4 regions of the Rhizobium sp. P1_E6 genome follow, and region 1 is predicted to be linked to each of the others. Evidence: predicted binding sites of a transcription regulator. Region 1 holds the regulator's gene; each other region holds the start of a gene.

The links. Region 1 encodes PhoB, which activates phosphate uptake and scavenging genes when phosphate is short. Its sites were predicted from a motif close to TGTCATNNANCTGTCAT; they were not measured.
Positions count from the first base shown of each region.
Region 2: AC1D35_RS10100 (acid phosphatase) is a predicted target of PhoB. The motif match lies at 1,644-1,660, and genes of this name have one in related genera.
Region 3: AC1D35_RS06295 (TIGR03364 family FAD-dependent oxidoreductase) is a predicted target of PhoB. The motif match lies at 2,144-2,160, and genes of this name have one in related genera.
Region 4: AC1D35_RS24345 (toxic anion resistance protein) is a predicted target of PhoB. The motif match lies at 2,317-2,333, and genes of this name have one in related genera.

Region 1 covers NZ_JBFUBG010000006.1:11,192-15,523, reverse strand. Annotated here, with positions in the region: gene AC1D35_RS05485 (alpha/beta fold hydrolase) at 1-76, opposite strand, end outside; gene AC1D35_RS05480 (LysR family transcriptional regulator) at 456-1,379, shown strand; gene phoB (phosphate regulon transcriptional regulator PhoB) at 1,658-2,341, opposite strand; gene phoU (phosphate signaling complex protein PhoU) at 2,473-3,186, opposite strand; gene pstB (phosphate ABC transporter ATP-binding protein PstB) at 3,231-4,046, opposite strand; gene pstA (phosphate ABC transporter permease PstA) at 4,061-4,332, opposite strand, start outside.
Region 2 covers NZ_JBFUBG010000014.1:15,860-20,191, forward strand. Annotated here, with positions in the region: gene AC1D35_RS10090 (organic hydroperoxide resistance protein) at 1-233, shown strand, start outside; gene AC1D35_RS10095 (cytochrome-c peroxidase) at 293-1,591, opposite strand; gene AC1D35_RS10100 (acid phosphatase) at 1,805-3,349, shown strand; gene AC1D35_RS10105 (aldo/keto reductase) at 3,413-4,332, opposite strand, start outside.
Region 3 covers NZ_JBFUBG010000007.1:41,176-45,507, reverse strand. Annotated here, with positions in the region: gene AC1D35_RS06310 (ParA family protein) at 1-185, shown strand, start outside; gene AC1D35_RS06305 (2'-5' RNA ligase family protein) at 360-968, shown strand; gene AC1D35_RS06300 (M14 family metallopeptidase) at 1,039-2,100, shown strand; gene AC1D35_RS06295 (TIGR03364 family FAD-dependent oxidoreductase) at 2,205-3,335, shown strand; gene phnX (phosphonoacetaldehyde hydrolase) at 3,332-4,111, shown strand; gene AC1D35_RS06285 (ArsC family reductase) at 4,181-4,332, shown strand, end outside.
Region 4 covers NZ_JBFUBG010000063.1:28,850-33,181, reverse strand. Annotated here, with positions in the region: gene AC1D35_RS24350 (VWA domain-containing protein) at 1-1,067, opposite strand, end outside; gene AC1D35_RS24345 (toxic anion resistance protein) at 1,079-2,155, opposite strand; gene AC1D35_RS24340 (cell envelope integrity EipB family protein) at 2,361-3,200, opposite strand; gene AC1D35_RS24335 (hypothetical protein) at 3,473-3,946, shown strand; gene AC1D35_RS24330 (hypothetical protein) at 3,943-4,332, shown strand, end outside.

The DNA.
Region 1 (4,332 bases):
TGAAAACGATCGGTTGGCCCGAGCCCCAGTCCTTGTAGAAGATGTTTACGCCGTCCGTGGTCGTGATTGTAGGCATCGCGTCGCTCCATCTGCGCTGTTAAACATTCATTGGAAGATAATAAATCACTAAATAAAGCCATCCATCCACGCGCTATTGCAATAGCCGACGCAAGATTGCCACGCATGCCTCATCTTTCGAGGCCCAGGCACATGATCCGACACAAGAATTGGTCAGTCTCACATAATGTAGGTCAGCGCCGATAATTGCGGGTCACGACAGGTAGGCTTTTAGACATTTAGCTTTCCTTCTCTGACTGGACACAGTTGACTGCGAAATACTTCCGATGAAGCATTCGACTATGTCCCTAGATTGCGGCGTTAATTAAATCCCCCTTTTATCAAGGACAAATACCTTGTACGTTCGAGCTATGCCTTAAAGGCATAGCGGGGACGCGATGGAACTCAGGCATTTGCGCTATTTTATTGCTGTTGCGGAAGAGGGAAGCTTACTGACCGCAGCCGAGCGGCGGCTACACACTTCCCAGCCCTCACTCAGCAGGCAAATTCGCGATCTGGAAACCGAAGTCGGTGTAAAACTGCTGGAACGGCAGCCGCGCGGCGTGACGCTCACCGCCGCCGGTAAAGTGTTTCTTGATCACGCGCGGCTGGCGTTGTTGCAAGTCGAGGCGGCTGCGGAAGGGGCCCGGCGGGCAGAGCAGCCGCAAAAGCAGTCGTTCACTATCGGTTTTCTCGCAGGGCAAGAGGTCGTGTGGCTACCCCATGCACTGCGCATTATTCGTGAGGAAGCGCCGGAGGTTGAAATCATATTGTCCAGTCAGTCTTCCCCGGACCTTGCTCTGGCACTGATGCGAGGCAAGCTGGACGTCGCTTTCCTTCGCCCCGAGACGCAGAGTGTTGGTGTGTCGTTCAAGTTTTTAGCCAAGGAGCCACTGATCGCCGTGCTGCCGGCTGACCATCGCTTGACGTCGCAGAAAAAGATCCGGCCACAGGATCTTGCCCGCGAAACTTACGTCAGTTCGGCTAGAATTTCTCCGGTCTTGCAATCCGTGATCCAGGAGTACGCGTCGAACRTTGGGATCACACTCAAGGCAGAGTACGAAGGTGAAGGCCTACCATCAGCAATGTCGCTCGTCGTGTCTACAGGTGGAATAACGCTTATTCCGCTTTATGCGCAAAATATGCTGACGCCAAATGTCGTTGCCAGAGCACTTGAGGGTGTGCCTCCGACAATTGATCTCACCTTAGGATACAACGATTCAAATTCCTCACCTTTGCTCCGCCGATTTTTGTCTCGTTCTGATGAACTAGTCGCCAACGTACAAAATCAGAGCATCATCCGCTATGCTGAAGTTCCATAGCAGAGCTCACGCTCATCTTGGTGACGGCTTCGATTGGCTAGCGCCAGCAAGCCGACAGTCCCCTTCCGGCCCCAAATCAGTCGATGCTCAAGGCTCAGAGAATGTTCGCAATCGGCGCATAGCAGATGTCCCCGTCATCGCTTGAGCCCTCGCGATGCAAGGGGCATGTCGGTCAAGGCGTCAGCAAGCCAACGTCTACTCTTAAAAAGCCCACCCGAACAAACAAACGGGCCGCCCGGTTACCCAGACGACCCGTTCGTGACCTCCGATCACTCGGATCAGGCTTCCATGGAATATCCCGCGCCGCGGACGGTGCGGATGACATCCTGCATGTTGGAGAAATTCAGCGCCTTGCGCAGGCGGCCGACATGGACGTCGACGGTGCGTTCATCCACGTAGATATCGTGACCCCAGACGCCATCGAGAAGCTGCGAGCGGGAGAAGACCCTGCCCGGCGACGACATCAGGAATTCCAAGAGGCGGAATTCGGTCGGGCCGAGGCGGACTTCGCGGCTCTTGCGATGGACGCGATGGGTTTCGCGATCGAGCTCGATATCACCACACTTCAAAACGGTGGAGAGAACCTCCGGACGGGCGCGTCGCAGCATCGCCTTGACGCGGGCAACGAGTTCCGGCGTGGAGAAGGGCTTGACGACATAGTCATCCGCGCCGGTCGAGAGACCGCGAACGCGCTCGCTCTCTTCGCCGCGTGCCGTCAGCATGATGATCGGCAGACGCTCGGTTTCCGGCCGCATGCGCAGCCGGCGGCAGAGCTCGATGCCGGAAACGCCCGGCAGCATCCAGTCAAGGATGAGCAGGTCCGGGGTGCGCTCCTGAAGCCGGATTTCGGCCTCGTCGCCACGGAGGATCGTATCCACCTCGAAACCTTCAGCCTCGAGATTGTAGCGGAGAAGCACGCTGAGTGCCTCTTCATCTTCAACAACTGCAACTCTTGGGATCATGCGTGTCAGTCTCCTAATGCATGATCCTTAAACCGGGGGTGATTTAAGCAAGGGACCATGCAGGAACTCGGAATTGGCTGCGACCCTTGCGCGCCCCAGCGCGGGGCGCGCACGCAATCGGCAGGTCCAGATTACTCCGTCACCGCACCAACGGTATTGGAGCTGTCGTCCTTCGGACGCTCGCCCTCCGGCTGGGCGCCGGTTGCCATGTAGTAGATCGTCTCGGCGATGTTGGTTGCATGGTCGCCGATGCGCTCGATGTTCTTGGCGCAGAAGAGAAGATGCGTGCAGCTCGTGATGTTGCGCGGATCTTCCATCATGTAGGTCAGGAGTTCGCGGAACAGCGAAGTGTACATCGCGTCGATCTCGTCGTCGCGTTCGCGGATCGCATTCGCCTTGTCAGCTGAACGATTGGTGTAGACGTCGAGCACTTCCTTGAGCTGGACGAGCGCCAGTTCGGAGAGATGCTCGAGGCCGCGGGCGAGCTTGCGCGGAACGCCGGTGCTCTGCACCGCGATGACGCGCTTTGCCGTGTTCTTGCCGAGATCGCCGACGCGCTCGAGGTCGGCGGCGATGCGGATCGAACCCATGATCTCGCGAAGGTCGGAGGCCATCGGCTGGCGACGGGCGATCGTGACGATCGCCTTGTCGTTGATCTCGCGCTCGGCGTGATCGAGGATCACATCGTCGGAAATGACCTTCTGAGCAAGCGCGGTATCGCCGTTGACGAGCGCGCGGACAGCGTCGCCGCCCATCTGTTCGGCAAGACCACCCATCTCGGAAATGCGCCGGGACAGGAATTTCAGATCGTCATCGTAAGCAGAGAAAATATGTGTTGATGCCATGGGGCTTTGTCCTCGAAAATCGGGAAGGCTTCACATCGCCAAAATCAGCCGAAGCGACCCATGATGTAGTCCTGGGTACGCGGATCGTCCGGGTTGGTGAACATCTTGTCGGTATCGTTCTCCTCGACCAGGTTGCCGAGGTGGAACATAGCCGTGCGCTGCGATACGCGAGCGGCCTGCTGCATGGAATGCGTCACGATGACGATCGTGTAGTTTTCACGCAGCTCGTGGATCAGCTCTTCGACCTTGGCAGTTGCGATCGGGTCGAGCGCCGAGCAGGGCTCGTCCATCAGGATGACTTCCGGGCTGACGGCAACGGCGCGTGCGATGYACAGACGCTGCTGCTGACCGCCGGAAAGGCCGGTGCCGGATTCATGCACGCGATCCTTGACCTCATTCCAGAGGCCGGCGCGCTGCAGGCTCGTCTCGACAATCTGGTCGAGGTCGGCCTTGGACTTGGCAAGGCCATGGATGCGCGGACCGTAAGAAACGTTTTCATAGATCGTCTTCGGGAACGGGTTCGGCTTCTGGAAGACCATGCCGACGCGGGCGCGAAGTTCGACGACGTCGATGTCGGGATCGTAGATGTCGTCGCTATCGAGCGTGATCTTGCCGGTGACGCGGCAGCCGTCGATCGTGTCGTTCATGCGGTTCAGCGACCGCAGGAAGGTGGACTTGCCGCAGCCCGAGGGGCCGATCAGGGCGGTCACGGTGTTTTCGCGGACGTTCAGATTGACATCGAAAAGCGCACGCTTCTCGCCGTAATAAACGGAGACATCCTGACCGATCATCTTATACGGGACGTTGCTCATTTTCTGGTCCAGCGCCTTCTCGACTGCGGCTTCCGTCAACATGTTCATGATCTTTACTCCGTTTACCAGCGGCGCTCAAAGCGACGACGCAAGAGGATAGCTCCGAGGTTCATGACGATCAGGAACAGGAGCAGGACGATGATGGCACCCGAGGTTCTTTCCACGAAGGCGCGCTCGGCTTCATTGGCCCACATGTAGACCTGAACCGGGAGTGCCGTGGAAGGATCGAGCGGGCTGGACGGCGCCTGGGCGACGAAGGCGACCATACCGATCAGCAGCAGCGGCGCGGTTTCGCCGAGTGCGTGGGCAAGGCCGATGATCGTGCCGGTCAGGA
Region 2 (4,332 bases), on a different contig from region 1:
TTGTAGCCGGCAAGGAAAAGGTCAAGATTCCCGAGGAAACAACGGTTTCCGCAACCGTCGGCATCGGCCCGCGTGAAGATGGCGGTGGCTTCGGCATCGAAGTTGCGCTGACGGTCAACATCCCCGGCGTCGATCGTGAAACCGCCGAAAAGCTCGCTGCCGCAGCCCACATCGTTTGCCCCTACAGCCACGCCATGCGCACCTCGACCGAAGTTCCGGTCACGGTTGCCTGATTATTCTGTGATATCGATCGACAAGGGCCGGGGCATCGCTCCGGCCTTTGCTTTTGAATTCAATGTATTGCTTGCCGCGTCGGGCCTGGAAGCTGGTCCGCATCGGTCAGCGTGCCCAAGAAGGCGACGATATCGTCGATTTCCGATTCCGTCAGTGCGGGTGGATCGCCGGGCTTGCGGCCGAAGGGCGGGTCCTGGTTGAGATTGTCCCAATAGACCTGCGGAACGTCATCATATTTGCGGATCGTGCCGTCGGCATTTTTCGGGTACCAGCGGCCGGGATCGCTGTCGCGCGTGGCGTAGAAGGAAACGACGTCACGCAGCGAATGGAAGTAGCCATTGTGGAAGAAGCTCTTCTTCAGCGCCACATTGCGCAGCGTCGGCGTGCGGAACAGCGCGCAATAGTCCGCCCGGTCCTTGAAGTCGGTACGCTCAGGTCCGCAAAGGCCGAGATCATGATAGTTCGGATTGCTGTTGGCCGGGATCGCCATGTTGCGCGGCACAGCCAGCCCTAGGAAGCCGAAATCGGAAAATTGCGGCGGCTCGCCGTCATTGGCGGGCTCGCTCAGATGGCAGCTTGAACAGTTGCCCTTGGCCGGATCTTCAAAGAGTTCGCGGCCATGCAACTCCTGCGCCGTCAGTGTGCCCTTGCCGGCGAGGAAGGCGTCATAGCGGCTGGAGTAGGGGTAGAAATCCGGCCCGCTCTGCTCGAAGGTGCTGAGCGCCTCAACTGCACCCTGAAAGGCATCCCCGGCATTGCCGAAGACATCCTGGCCGAAAATCGCCCGCAAATCCTCGGCATAGGACGCCTTGTTGAGCGAGGCGACGACCTCAGCTTCATCCTTGTTGCCCATTTCGAAGGGCGACAGCAGCGGGATCTTCGCCTGATCGGAGCCGTGGTCCACGCGCCCATCCCAGGTCAGGCCGCCGGTCGGCCCGTTGTCGATGCTCTCGTCGCCTTCGTCCTCGGAATCGTAGAAGTGTTCGGTGAAGGAGGGTGTGGCCTGCAGGTAGCGTAGCGTCGGCACGGCACGCATGCCCGGCTGGTCCATATGCGGCCCGCCCATTTCGACCGGCGTTGCGCCAGCCGGAGCGAAGCCATGATGTGGATCGTGGCAGGAGGCGCAGGCCTGCACGCCGGAGGCGGAAAGCGAGGCATCGAAGAACATTTTGCGGCCGAGCTCCGTAAGCGCTTCGGCGCGCGCATAGGCGTCGGCTCGCGACATGGGGCCGGGGTGCACGCCCCCGATGACGGTCGCGCTGCTTTGCCGCAGGGGCAGAAGGCTCAAACCGAGCGCGGTGGCGGCCAAACCGAGCGCCAGACCGGATCGCAAGAGCCAGATAATCTTTGCCGCCATATGAAAGATTCCAATGAGTTAACATCGTCTACCCCCATGATCGAACCTGACTGCAACAGATTGATGACGCGCGCCTTTCGACCGCAGGTGCGACCTGCCCAATGTCACAAAGTTGATAGACGGCGGGAATAGCGTCTCGCTTGCGCTCGGTCTTTCTATTTCCGCCGGGCGCTCCTCTAGCCACGCCCCCTTAGCCATGAGGTATCCCCCGCCATGACCAGACTGAAGTTCCTGCGCAATCTTTCGCTGGCCGGTTCGGCCCTGCTGCCGCTGGTATCAGCCACAGCCGCCCTTGCCGCACCTGCAGGCATGGACAAGATCGAGAATATCGTTGTCATCTACGCCGAAAACCGCAGTTTCGATAACCTCTATGGCAGCTTTCCGGGCGCCAATGGCCTCGCCAATGCCAGCGAAAGCCAGGCACGCCAGCTCGATCGCGACGGCGCGCCGCTGGCGGAGCTGCCGCCTTCCTGGGGCGGCCTGACCGCCAAGGGTGTGACGCCCGCAATCACCGAGGCGCAGTCCGCTCACCTCGCCAATGCCGTCTTCTCGATCGACGATCCCAGAGGCTTCGCGCAGGCGACAAATGTCATCACCCGTGACCTCTGGCACCGCTTCTATCAGGAGCAGATGCAGATCGACGGCGGCAAGAACGACAAGTTCGTCGCCTGGGCCGATTCCGGCAGCCTCGTCATGGGCCACTATGACGGCTCGATCCTGCCCATGTGGCAGGTCGCCAAGAAATACGTCATCGCCGATAATTTCTTCCAGGGCGGCTTCGGCGGCTCCTTCTTCAATCACTTCCAGTTGATCTGCGCCTGCGCGCCCTATTATGCCGATGCGGACAAGAGCCCGGCCAAGCCGACCATCGCCAAGGTGGATGCTGACGGCATCTCGCTGATCCCGGCCGACAACGGCCCGAAATCGGCCCTCGACGGCGCTCCGAAATTCGTCTCCGACGGCAACCTCACGCCGGATTTCTACGCCGTCAACACCATGCAGCCGCCTTACCAGCCGAGCGCCAACGCCCCTGCCAAGGATGGCGATGCCGCCTACGCCGATCCCTCGCAGCCGAACACCTTACCACCGCAGCACGAGATCACCATCGGCGACCTGCTATCGCTGAAGGGCATCACCTGGGCCTGGTATGGCGGCGCCTGGCAGGCAGCCCTCGACGGCAAGAACGCCACGCCTGTGCCGAACTTCCAGTTCCATCATCAGCCGTTCAACTATTTCGCCAATTTCGCGCCGGGCACGCCCGCCCGCGCCGAGCATCTGAAGGATGGCGGCCTCGGCGGCGAAGCCTTCACGAAGGATATCGACGACGGTAAGCTGCCGGCCGTTTCCTTCTACAAACCGCAGGGCAACCTCAACGAGCATGGCGGTTATGCCGATGTTTCGAGCGGCGACCAGCACCTCGCGGACTTGGTCTCGCATCTCGAAAAGAGCCCGCAATGGGAGCACATGCTGGTCATCGTCACCTATGACGAAAACGGTGGTTTCTGGGATCACGTTGCCCCGCCGAAGGCCGATCGCTGGGGGCCGGGCAATCGCATCCCGGCCTTCGTCATCTCGCCCTACGCCAAGGGCGGCATGGTCGATCATACCCAGTACGACACGACCTCGATCTTGCGCCTGATCACCGCCCGATACGACCTGCCGGTTCTGCCGGGCCTGCTCGCCCGCGACAAGGCGCTTGCGTTGAACAATGAGCCGCCGATGGGCAACCTGACGGCAGCGCTTGATCTGACGCGCTGATCGTCGCGACAACGCTATGTCTTCTCCCCACAGATTGGGGAGAAGACTTCGACTTCCGGATGTTTATCCGTTGAGCGTCCGCATGCCGATTTCGCCGTAGCGATCTCCGACGGCGCGGGGCAGGGCCCTGGCGATTTCCTCGATATCTCCAGGTGTAAGATCAACGCCAGCCGCTCCAAGATTCTCGTCCAGTCGCGCGCGGCGGCGGGTGCCGGGAATGGGCACGATATTTTCGCCCTGAACCATCACCCACGCGAGAGCCAGTTGCGCCGGTGTAGCGCCCTTGCGGCGCGCAATCTCTTCGAACACGGCGACGAGTTCGAGATTGCGCCTGAAATTGTCACCCATGAACCACGGCGAGGTCCGCCTGTAGTCATCGGGCGCGAGTTCATCGACGGACTTGATCGCGCCGGACAGGAAGCCGCGTCCGAGCGGCGAATAGGCCACAAGCCCAATCCCGAGTTCACGAAGCGTCTGCAACACGCCGTCTTCCGGATCGCGCGACCATGGTGAATATTCGCTTTGAACGGCGGTAATGGGATGTACGGCGTGTGCCCGGCGGATTGTGTCAGCGCGGGCTTCCGACAGGCCGATATGTCTGACCTTGCCGGCTTCGACGAGCTCCTTCATCGCACCCACTGTCTCTTCAATCGGCGTATCGGGATCGACACGGTGGAGATAGTAGAGATCGATATGGTCGACGCCGAGCCGCCATAGAGACCCTTCGCAGGATGCTTTTGCATATTCGGGCCGTCCGTTGGCCGTCTGGGCGCTGACGCCTGGTATCGCTCCAGCTGCGCGCACGATGCCGAACTTGGTTGCCAGCACCACTTGGTCGCGCCGGTCCTTGATCGCCTCCCCCACGAGTTCCTCGTTGGTGTGCGGGCCATAGCTATCGGCCGTATCAAGCAGGGTTACGCCACGATCAAGCGCATGGTGGATCGTGGCGATCGCCTCGCCCCTGTCGGCGGCGGTCGCGCCAT
Region 3 (4,332 bases), on a different contig from region 1:
ATCGCGATATGTTCGTTTCCGGCGGCAGCCTCTACACGATGGACCCTGCCCGTGTCAGCAATCTCGACAAGGCGCAAGACAATGCCCGCTTGCTGGCAGACGATGTTCTTCGTCTCGCGCCGCCGAAGGCAGCCCGCACCAGGTCTCCCAAGAAGGCGGTTGAGCTCGTCAAGAACGCTGCATAAGGCTTGCCTCAACGCTTGATTGACGCCAACAAACGGCTGCCTTGCGGCAGCCGTTTCTGTCTTTAATATCCATACAAAACATTTTGTTCATGTTTTGTTTTTGACTATAATGTCAATCCGGTTATGCTCCTCCTTGTCGAAACAAGGAGGCGGGCGATGTAGTCCGTAGTTCAAATGCCTCATTTTCCACTCGATCCGAATAGCGCAGGCCCGCAGAAGAAATCCGATCTTGTCGGAGAATTTCACGACAGGATTTTCTTCGCGCTTCGTCCAACCATCGAAGCGGCATCCGAGGCGCTGGACATCGCGCAAATGTATCGCAATAGACATTCTCTGACCGGCCCCTCGCGGCCCAACGCAGTGCTTCATGTCACGCTGAACGGCATTGGCGCCTACCGTCGGCTCCCGGATGATATCGTGTTCGGCGCTGAACAAGTCGCCGCGACAGTGCGTGCCCAGCCGTTCGAAATTGTTCTCGACGAGGCCATGAGCTTCAAGCATCCTGGCCAAGCGCAGGCTTTCGTCATCTGTGGCAGGCAAGAAAACGAAGGCCTGCTGGATCTTCGCAACCAAATTCAAGAAGGTCTCTACGAGGCCGGGCTACCCTATAATGTTGGCGGACATCTGACGCCGCACATGACGATGGTCTATGATCGCAAGACCGTGCTGCCTGAAAAGCTTGACCGACCTGTGCGCTGGACCGTCCAGGAGTTCCTGCTGATTCACAGTATCTACGGGAAGAGCGAGCATCACGTCATCAACCGGTGGCCTCTCATCGGCTGAGCTGCGCTTGCACCGCGGGTGGGGATTCGCCTAAAACTCCCCACTCAATATGCACATGCGGAGCAAGACAGTGGACGTTTCAGAGATCATCATCCCCGGCGATACGCCCGGCATCGAATGGCGGTTGCCGGTCATGCGCTTCAGGGGAAGCGATCCGGCGGCGCCGAAGGTCTATATCCAGGCCGCGTTGCATTCCAATGAACTGCCGGGAACGGCGCTTGCGCATTTTCTCTGCCTTCAACTCGGGCAAGCAGAAAGCGAAGGACGTATCGCCGGCGATATCACGCTCGTGCCGCAGGCAAATCCGATCGGGGCGGCGCAATCGCATTTCGGCGAGTTGCAGGGCCGCTTCGATTTGGGATCGCGGACCAATTTCAATCGGGATTTTCCGCTGATCTCGGTTCGCGACCGGGAGGAGTTGCTTGACGGTCTCGATGATTATCCGGCTACAGATCGATTGAAGCGAAAGCTGATTGACATGGCACTCGGGGCCGATCTGGTGCTCGATCTGCATTGCGATGATGAATCGCTGCAATATGCCTATATCGATGAGGCCTTCTGGCCGGAGGCAGCGGACCTTGCCAATGCGCTCGACATGGAAGCAGTGCTGCTTTCTGATGGCGAAAGCTCCGCCTTTGAAGAAGCGGTCGGTTTTGCCTGGAAATATGAGGTGCCAGGCGAGCGCAAGACAAAGCTTCCGGGCAAGCTTTCGGTGACGGTGGAGCTGCGCGGCCGGCGCGACGTCTATCCCGATATGGCCGCAAAAGACGCCGAAGGCCTGCTGCAATTCCTGATCGGGCGTGGTGTCGTCAACGGCCGGGCAGGCGGTGACAAGACCTTCTTCGGACCGGCCGTGCCGCTCGACAATGTCGAGATCGTGCGCGCGCCGCAGGGTGGCACAGTGTTGTTCCATCGCAATATCGGCGAACGTGTTTCTGAAGGAGAGCTTCTGGCGACGATCATCACCCGACCCGGCTTTGCCGAAGGCGATATCCACATCCTGGCGCCGCAGGGCGGGCTGCTGCTGACCCGCACGTCCGATCGGCTGGTGCGCCGGCGAGGCGACATAGTGAAGATCGCGGCCGACCGGCCGAGCAAGGCGACGCGGAGGGCCGGCGCGCTGGAAGACTGAACCGGCGTTCTTTTCCACACGCGAATGTAAGGCTCCGCGCAACTGTCACACAGGCTTCAAGATAATCCGCCAAGCCGTTGCAGACATGTTGCGAAGGAGCTTTCATGCCGCAATACGACGTTGCGATCGTCGGCGCAGGAATTATCGGGCTGGCGCATGCGCTGGCGGCGGCAAAGCGCGGCAAACGCGTTGTGGTTATAGACCGCGACGCACAGGCAAACGGCGCCTCGGTGCGCAATTTCGGATTTGTGACGGTGACCGGCCAGCAGGCTGGCGACTGCTGGGGCAAGGCACGGAAGGCCCGTGATATCTGGGCCGAAGTGGTGGACGAGGCCGGCATCGATGTCCTGCAGCGCGGGCTTTTGCTGGCAGCGAGGCTCGACGAATCCGAAGGCGTGATCGATGCCTTTCTGCGGACCGAAATGGGAGAAGGCTGCGAAAGACTGACGGTCGACGAAGCACGGCGGCTCGTGCCGGCGCTGCGGCCGGAGGCAGCGCCGTTTACACTCTACAGCCCGCATGAGCTGCGCGTGGAGTCCCGAACTGCCATTCCCCTGCTCGCGCGGTATCTTGAAGTCAAATACGGCATCGAGTTCCGCCGCTCCACGGCGGTGAGTGCCGTCGAACCGCCGCGAGTCGAAACGACTGCAGGGGTGATCGAGGCGGAAACAGTGGTCGTCTGCCCGGGCGATGATTTCAAGAGCCTGTTTGCCGACCGGATCGCTGCTTTCAACGTAACGCGCTGCAAACTGCAGATGATGCGCGTCGTTCCGGCGCAACGGGTTTCGCTCGGCACAGCCGTCATGTCCGATCTCGGGCTTGGACGCTATCTCGGCTATGCCGAGTTACCGGAGGCGACTGTGCTCAAGGCGAGGCTCGACCGGGAATTCAAGCCCGAGCGCGAAAACGGCATCCATCTGATCGTCACGCAGTCGGAGGACGGCTCGCTCGTCGTCGGCGACAGCCATCATTATTCCGAAACGCCCGATCCCTTTGGGCTGGAGCGGGTCGACAGGCTGATCCTCGACGAGTTGGACACCGTGCTCAACCTGCCGGGACGCTTCATCACCGAGCGTTGGATCGGCACCTATGCCTCCGCCCCGGACCGCTGGCGGTTCACCGACAAGCCTTCCGACGCGTTGCGCATCGTCGTGGTCACGGCGGGCTGCGGTGCATCCACTGCTTTCGGCATCGGCGAGGAAACCATCGAAGATCTTTACGGGAGCGCAGCATGACGCAATTCAAGGCAGTGGTCTTCGACTGGGCCGGCACGGTCATCGATTTTGGCTCCTTCGCGCCGATGGGCGCCTTTGTGGAAACCTTCGGCAAGTTCGGCATCGAAGTGACGATCGCCGATGCCCGCAAACCGATGGGGCTTCCAAAGCGCGCGCATATTGCGGCAATGCTGGCCGAGCCGCATATTGCCGCCCGCTGGCAGGCTGCATGCGGTACCTCCCCTGACGAATCGGCAATCGATAAGGTCTACGAACTCTTCGTGCCGCTCAACGAGGCGGTCGTGAGCAATTACTGCGCACTGGTACCGGGCGCGCTGAGGACGATCGAGTACTTGCGTGAGCGGCAGATGAAGATCGGCTCGACCACCGGCTATACGCGCTCGATCATGGAGCGCGTGCTGCCGCTTGCCGCCGAACAGGGCTATGCGCCCGACAACCTGATCTGCGCCGATGACCTGCCGCTCGGCCGGCCGACGCCGATCGGCATGTACAAATGCTTCGTCGATCTGATGGTCTATCCGGCCTCTGCCGTCCTGAAGGTCGACGATACGGAACCGGGTATTGCCGAAGGTGCTGCCGCCGGCTGCGTGACGGTCGGCGTAACGCTCTCCGGCAATGAAGCCGGCCTGACGCCCGAAGAAGTGGATGCGCTTTCGCCGGAGGCGCGGGCCGAGCTGCACAAAAGGATCGGCGAGAAACTGATCGCCGCCGGCGCCGACTACATTATCGAGACCGTGGCCGACCTGCCGGCGCTCATCGAAGAGCTCGAGGGATAAACGCCGAACGACGTTTGCAGCGCTTATCCGCCGTGATATCTCCCTGCCGAAACAGGGAGATCGAACCCCATGGTCGCTACCATCTACGGTATCAAGAACTGTGACACGATGAAGAAGGCCCGCAGCTGGCTGGAGGACCACGGCGTTGCCTATGACTTCCATGACTACAAGGCTGTCGGCATCGACCGCGCGCATCTGGAACGCTGGATCGACGAGGCAGG
Region 4 (4,332 bases), on a different contig from region 1:
TGCATCGAGCCGGAGAAGTCGAGGCAGAGCGCCGTCAGCGACGGCTTGCGAAGTGCGGCCTGATAAAGCGTGAGTGCCTGGCGGATCACCGTTGGTTCCGGCATGCGGATAGCTGTCACCAGTCTCGTGGGATCGAAGTTCCAGCTCGGCTCCGGCTGCGCAGTCACACTGCCGAGCGGCAGGCGGCGGCCGGTTTCGGCGATCTTCTTCTGGACATAGGGCGAACGTAAATAGGCAAGCAGATCCTTGAAGAAGGTCTGTACCTCGGCGCCGCGGCCATGATCGACGAAACCGATCGGTGAATCCGCCATCGCCACGCCATCGGCGGGATAGATGGCGTAAAGCGGCTCCTTGCCCATGCCTGACAGTTTGTCGTTGGTTTCCTTGATGACCGCCTCGTAGTTCCACATGGCATCGTAGATCGTGCCCTTGCCAGCGGAATCCGTATAGAGGTCGGCGAGCCAGCCCGAAGAGCCGGAGGAGCGCGCAACGCCGGCAAGCAGGCTTCGAACGGTGTCCTGGACCGTCTTGTCGTCGAGATCGCCGGGCTCGATCACCGGCTTGTTGCCGAGCGCGCTTGAGAGCATGGCGAGATAGGCGCTGGCTCCTGAATTCGACTGAGTGGCTGATGTCATCAGAAACTTCAGCGAGCCGCTATCCACCGCTGCCAAGATATCCTTCACGAAGACATCCTTTCCGATCCAGCCGAGCTGTTCGGCCTTCGACTTGCGCACACCGAGGATGACGGGCGTCTGCGCCACCGACGTCAGGTCCTTGACCCTGCGCCTTGTGTCGAACATGTCGACCCAGACGCTGGAAGCGGGCCAGACGGCGTCCTGCTCAACGCCCTGATCGCTTTGCAGCGCGAGGCCGATATCGAGCGTGCCCTCATATTTGAAGGAGCAGGTCGCGTGCTTCTCCTTGCAGAATTCCTCGACGATCGGCTGGAGGACGGTGTTTTCCGACCCGGAAACGATCGAAAAGTCAGGGCCGCTGCTGAAAGCATCGCAGCCGGCCAGCGCCGCCAGACCAGACAGCGCCAGTGCGGAGACGAGTGATCGGATCATGTTTTTGCCGGTCACGCCTGTGTCATCGCCTTCTTGAGGTCGATCGTCAGTTGTTCCATATGCTGCTCGGCCTCAGCGCGCTTCTTACGGCCCTCCTCCTGGACGCGCAGCACGCCGGTTACAGTGTCGATCAGATCCTGATTGGCCTTGGCAAGCGTCTCCATATCAACGATGCCGCGCTGCGACTGCTGCTCGATGGCGATCGCCTGATCCTTCATCATTTCGGAGGCCTGGCGGATCATGTCATTGGTGGCGTCGGTGACCGTCTTCTGCAGATCGAGGGCCGATTTCTGCCTGCTAAGCCCGAGCAGAATGACCATCTTCTGCTTCCAGGCCGGAACCGTCAGTGCCGAGGTGGCCTGAAGGTTCTCGATCAGCGTCTCGTCGCCAGCCTGGACGATGCGGATCTGCGGAAGCTGCTGGATGCCGAGCTGACGAGCCTGCTGCAGATAGAAGATGCGTTTCTCCAGTCGGTCGAGCGCCTGGACGCTGTCCTGATAGGTCTGCGCTTCCAGCATGCCGTCGCCGGGCGCCGACGTCGCGGCATCGGCTGCGCTCTTCAGTTTCGGCAACTCGATCGCACGGAAATGGTCAGCGAAATTCTTGCCGGCCTGCACATAGGCGTCGAGCCGGATGATCGACTGTTTCGTCTCCTCATGCAGATCGTCGAGCAAGGCGATATCACGGCGCAGCGTATCCTTGTGGCGGTCGAGTTCCAGCCCGATACGGTCGATCTGACCCGCGACATCCTCGAACTCTTCCTTGAAGCGTTCGAGGCGTGCCTGGGCAGAGAGGAACATGCGGCTGAGGAAACCCTTCTCCTTCAACGACGCAGGATCGAGGCTCTTCGATTTCAGGATGATGTCGGTTAGAAGCTTGCCGACCTCACCGAGATCCTTGTTGCGCACCTCGCGCAGGATCCTGTCGGAATAGTCGCTCACAGACTGCTGCGCCCGGTCTCCGAAGACGGAGATTCCGGCGCGGTCAGTGATACTGATATTATCGGTGATGCGGGCTATTTCGGAGGGATCGGCGGCAATCGCCGGCAGAGAGGCATTCTGCATAGTCGCGAGATCGGTATCGGCCATTCGGGTCGTCTTTCTCGGCTTGTGGCGCAATTGGTCTTACGAATTGCAAACCCATTGTCGTAGCAAATGGGCCATCCACGCTGCAGGGTCGGAAAAGGCAGACTTCCACACGTACCGGCCCGCGATGACTCATCTCGGGACGACAGTTTAGCTGCACTAGAAATACGCTTTTATGACAGTTGGTTAAGGAGCGACAAAACCCGCCTTACTGGCAGGTCGGCGCGGCCTTCTTGTCGAGAAGTTCGAGATTGGCGAGCTTGCCGGTCAGCACGAAATCGCCGTAGTCCATCGTCAGGTCGCGCGTGATGCCGTTCTCATAGAGCTTGAACGACATGCGGTAGACCGGCAGAGTGTCCGATTTGGCATTCTCGTTGAAATAAGAGATCGTCACCGGCCAGAAGGCGGTCTTGGAGAACTGGCCGGCATTGCCGGCATCGGCCTCATCGGTGGCCGGGGTTTCCTGCTTGCCGACGATGGTCGTGGTGACCAGTGATTTGTCGCCGTCATCAGAGCCATCGAAAACGCGAGCTTCGAAGAAGCGCTTGCCGTCTTTGGCGTTCTGGATGACATCGAGCATATGCTCGGTCGGGAACCGGCTTTCGGCGAGCTGCAGCTCGCGGCTAGCCGGCTGCGTCAGGTCGACCTTCACGCCTTCCGGCTTATCCTCGGCCGCGCCGTTGACTTCCTTGTCGAGCTGGTCGTCGGTGAAGGACTTCGTGTCGAAGGTGAACTTGCCGTCCTTCAGGCTCTCGAAGGTCTTGGTCTGCTGGTCGCTGACGCGCACGCTATCGCCCGTGTCGATCTGGGTGACGAAGCGGAAATTCGTGGTGAAGCCTTCGCAATAATTGCCGTCGAACTCATAGACCATACGGCCGTACATGGAGGAGATGCCGGAGCGTTCCGAGGCGTCCTTCAGTTCCAGGTCGTAAACCGCGCGGTGAGCAACGAGCCCGGTCGCGATCACAGCGCTCGTCGCCGGCGCGGCCGCGGAGACATTGGCGGAAACGCTTGCGAGGAGAAGAGCGGCAAGTGACGATCGGAACATTCATTAACTCCTGTTGGACTCGTCCGCGATGTTATAAGAACCGTTTCGGCCAAATCGAGGCGGCCAAGTCGAGGCTCGAAACTGTCACATTAAAGATTCTAGTCTTGATGCATAATTTTTGAAGAACTGTCAATTGAACACTTATTCCGGTTTAGTTTCAGACAGTTAATCCTGCAACGGTTTCCAGTACCCTGTTGCGTACCCCCAAAAATTCACCCATCGTATGCGCATGTATAGCGGTATCCGCTATTCCTATGATGGAACAGAAAAACATGGACACGCTACCTCCCCCACCACCATTGCCCGCCTCTGTCAAGCGAGCATTGCGTGGGTTTTCAGCGGATCAAGTACAGGAAGCCCGCAAGACCCTCGCCTCGCTCGCACAGAATTGTACCGACTATCGCACTCGAAAGGAAGCGGCTGAGTATATCGACAAGACTGCGCGGGCTGACGAAGACCAATTCTTCAAGGGTGATGAGCAGGCGCTAGAACAACTGGCGTCGGTCTTTGTCGAACAGTTGTCAGGATTAGGGGTGGCACTTCACCTATTCGCTAAGCAGGCGATCTCGCGTGCTGATCTGGATATGATCATGAAAACCGTTGCCGCCGATCAGTCCACTAAGATCGCCGACCTCGAACTAGCGCGGGCTTTCCTTGAGCGCGAGAACAAACACCTGGCTCACATGCTTGAGACCGGCAAGCGTATAGACGCAGCACCATTGCCACAGGGGCCAGTTGAGGAATGACGACCGCTGACTCGACGCTCGACAGGATTCTAAAACGCCGAGAGAAGCTCGAACGAAAGGGCGTCTTCAAGAAACAGATTGCCAACTCTAGTGTGACCATCCACCCGTGGAAAGTCGATGAGAATGGCTACGTCAGTCAGATCGGCCAGCACGAAGGCCCGGGGATCGCAATGTTCGTAATCCCCTCGGGTAAATTCCTGACAGTCGAAAGTAGGCTGATCAAGCCGGAATTGACTCAGCAGTGGTTGACCGGGTTCGCAAACCTTGAAGAACTGCCGGATATGCCCATGCAAATGTCACCACTCGTTGACGCCCCCTTCCCCCTATTTCCACCCCCTGTCATCGAGAGGGTGCCAGACGCAACGATTGGAACGGAGGGCGACCCG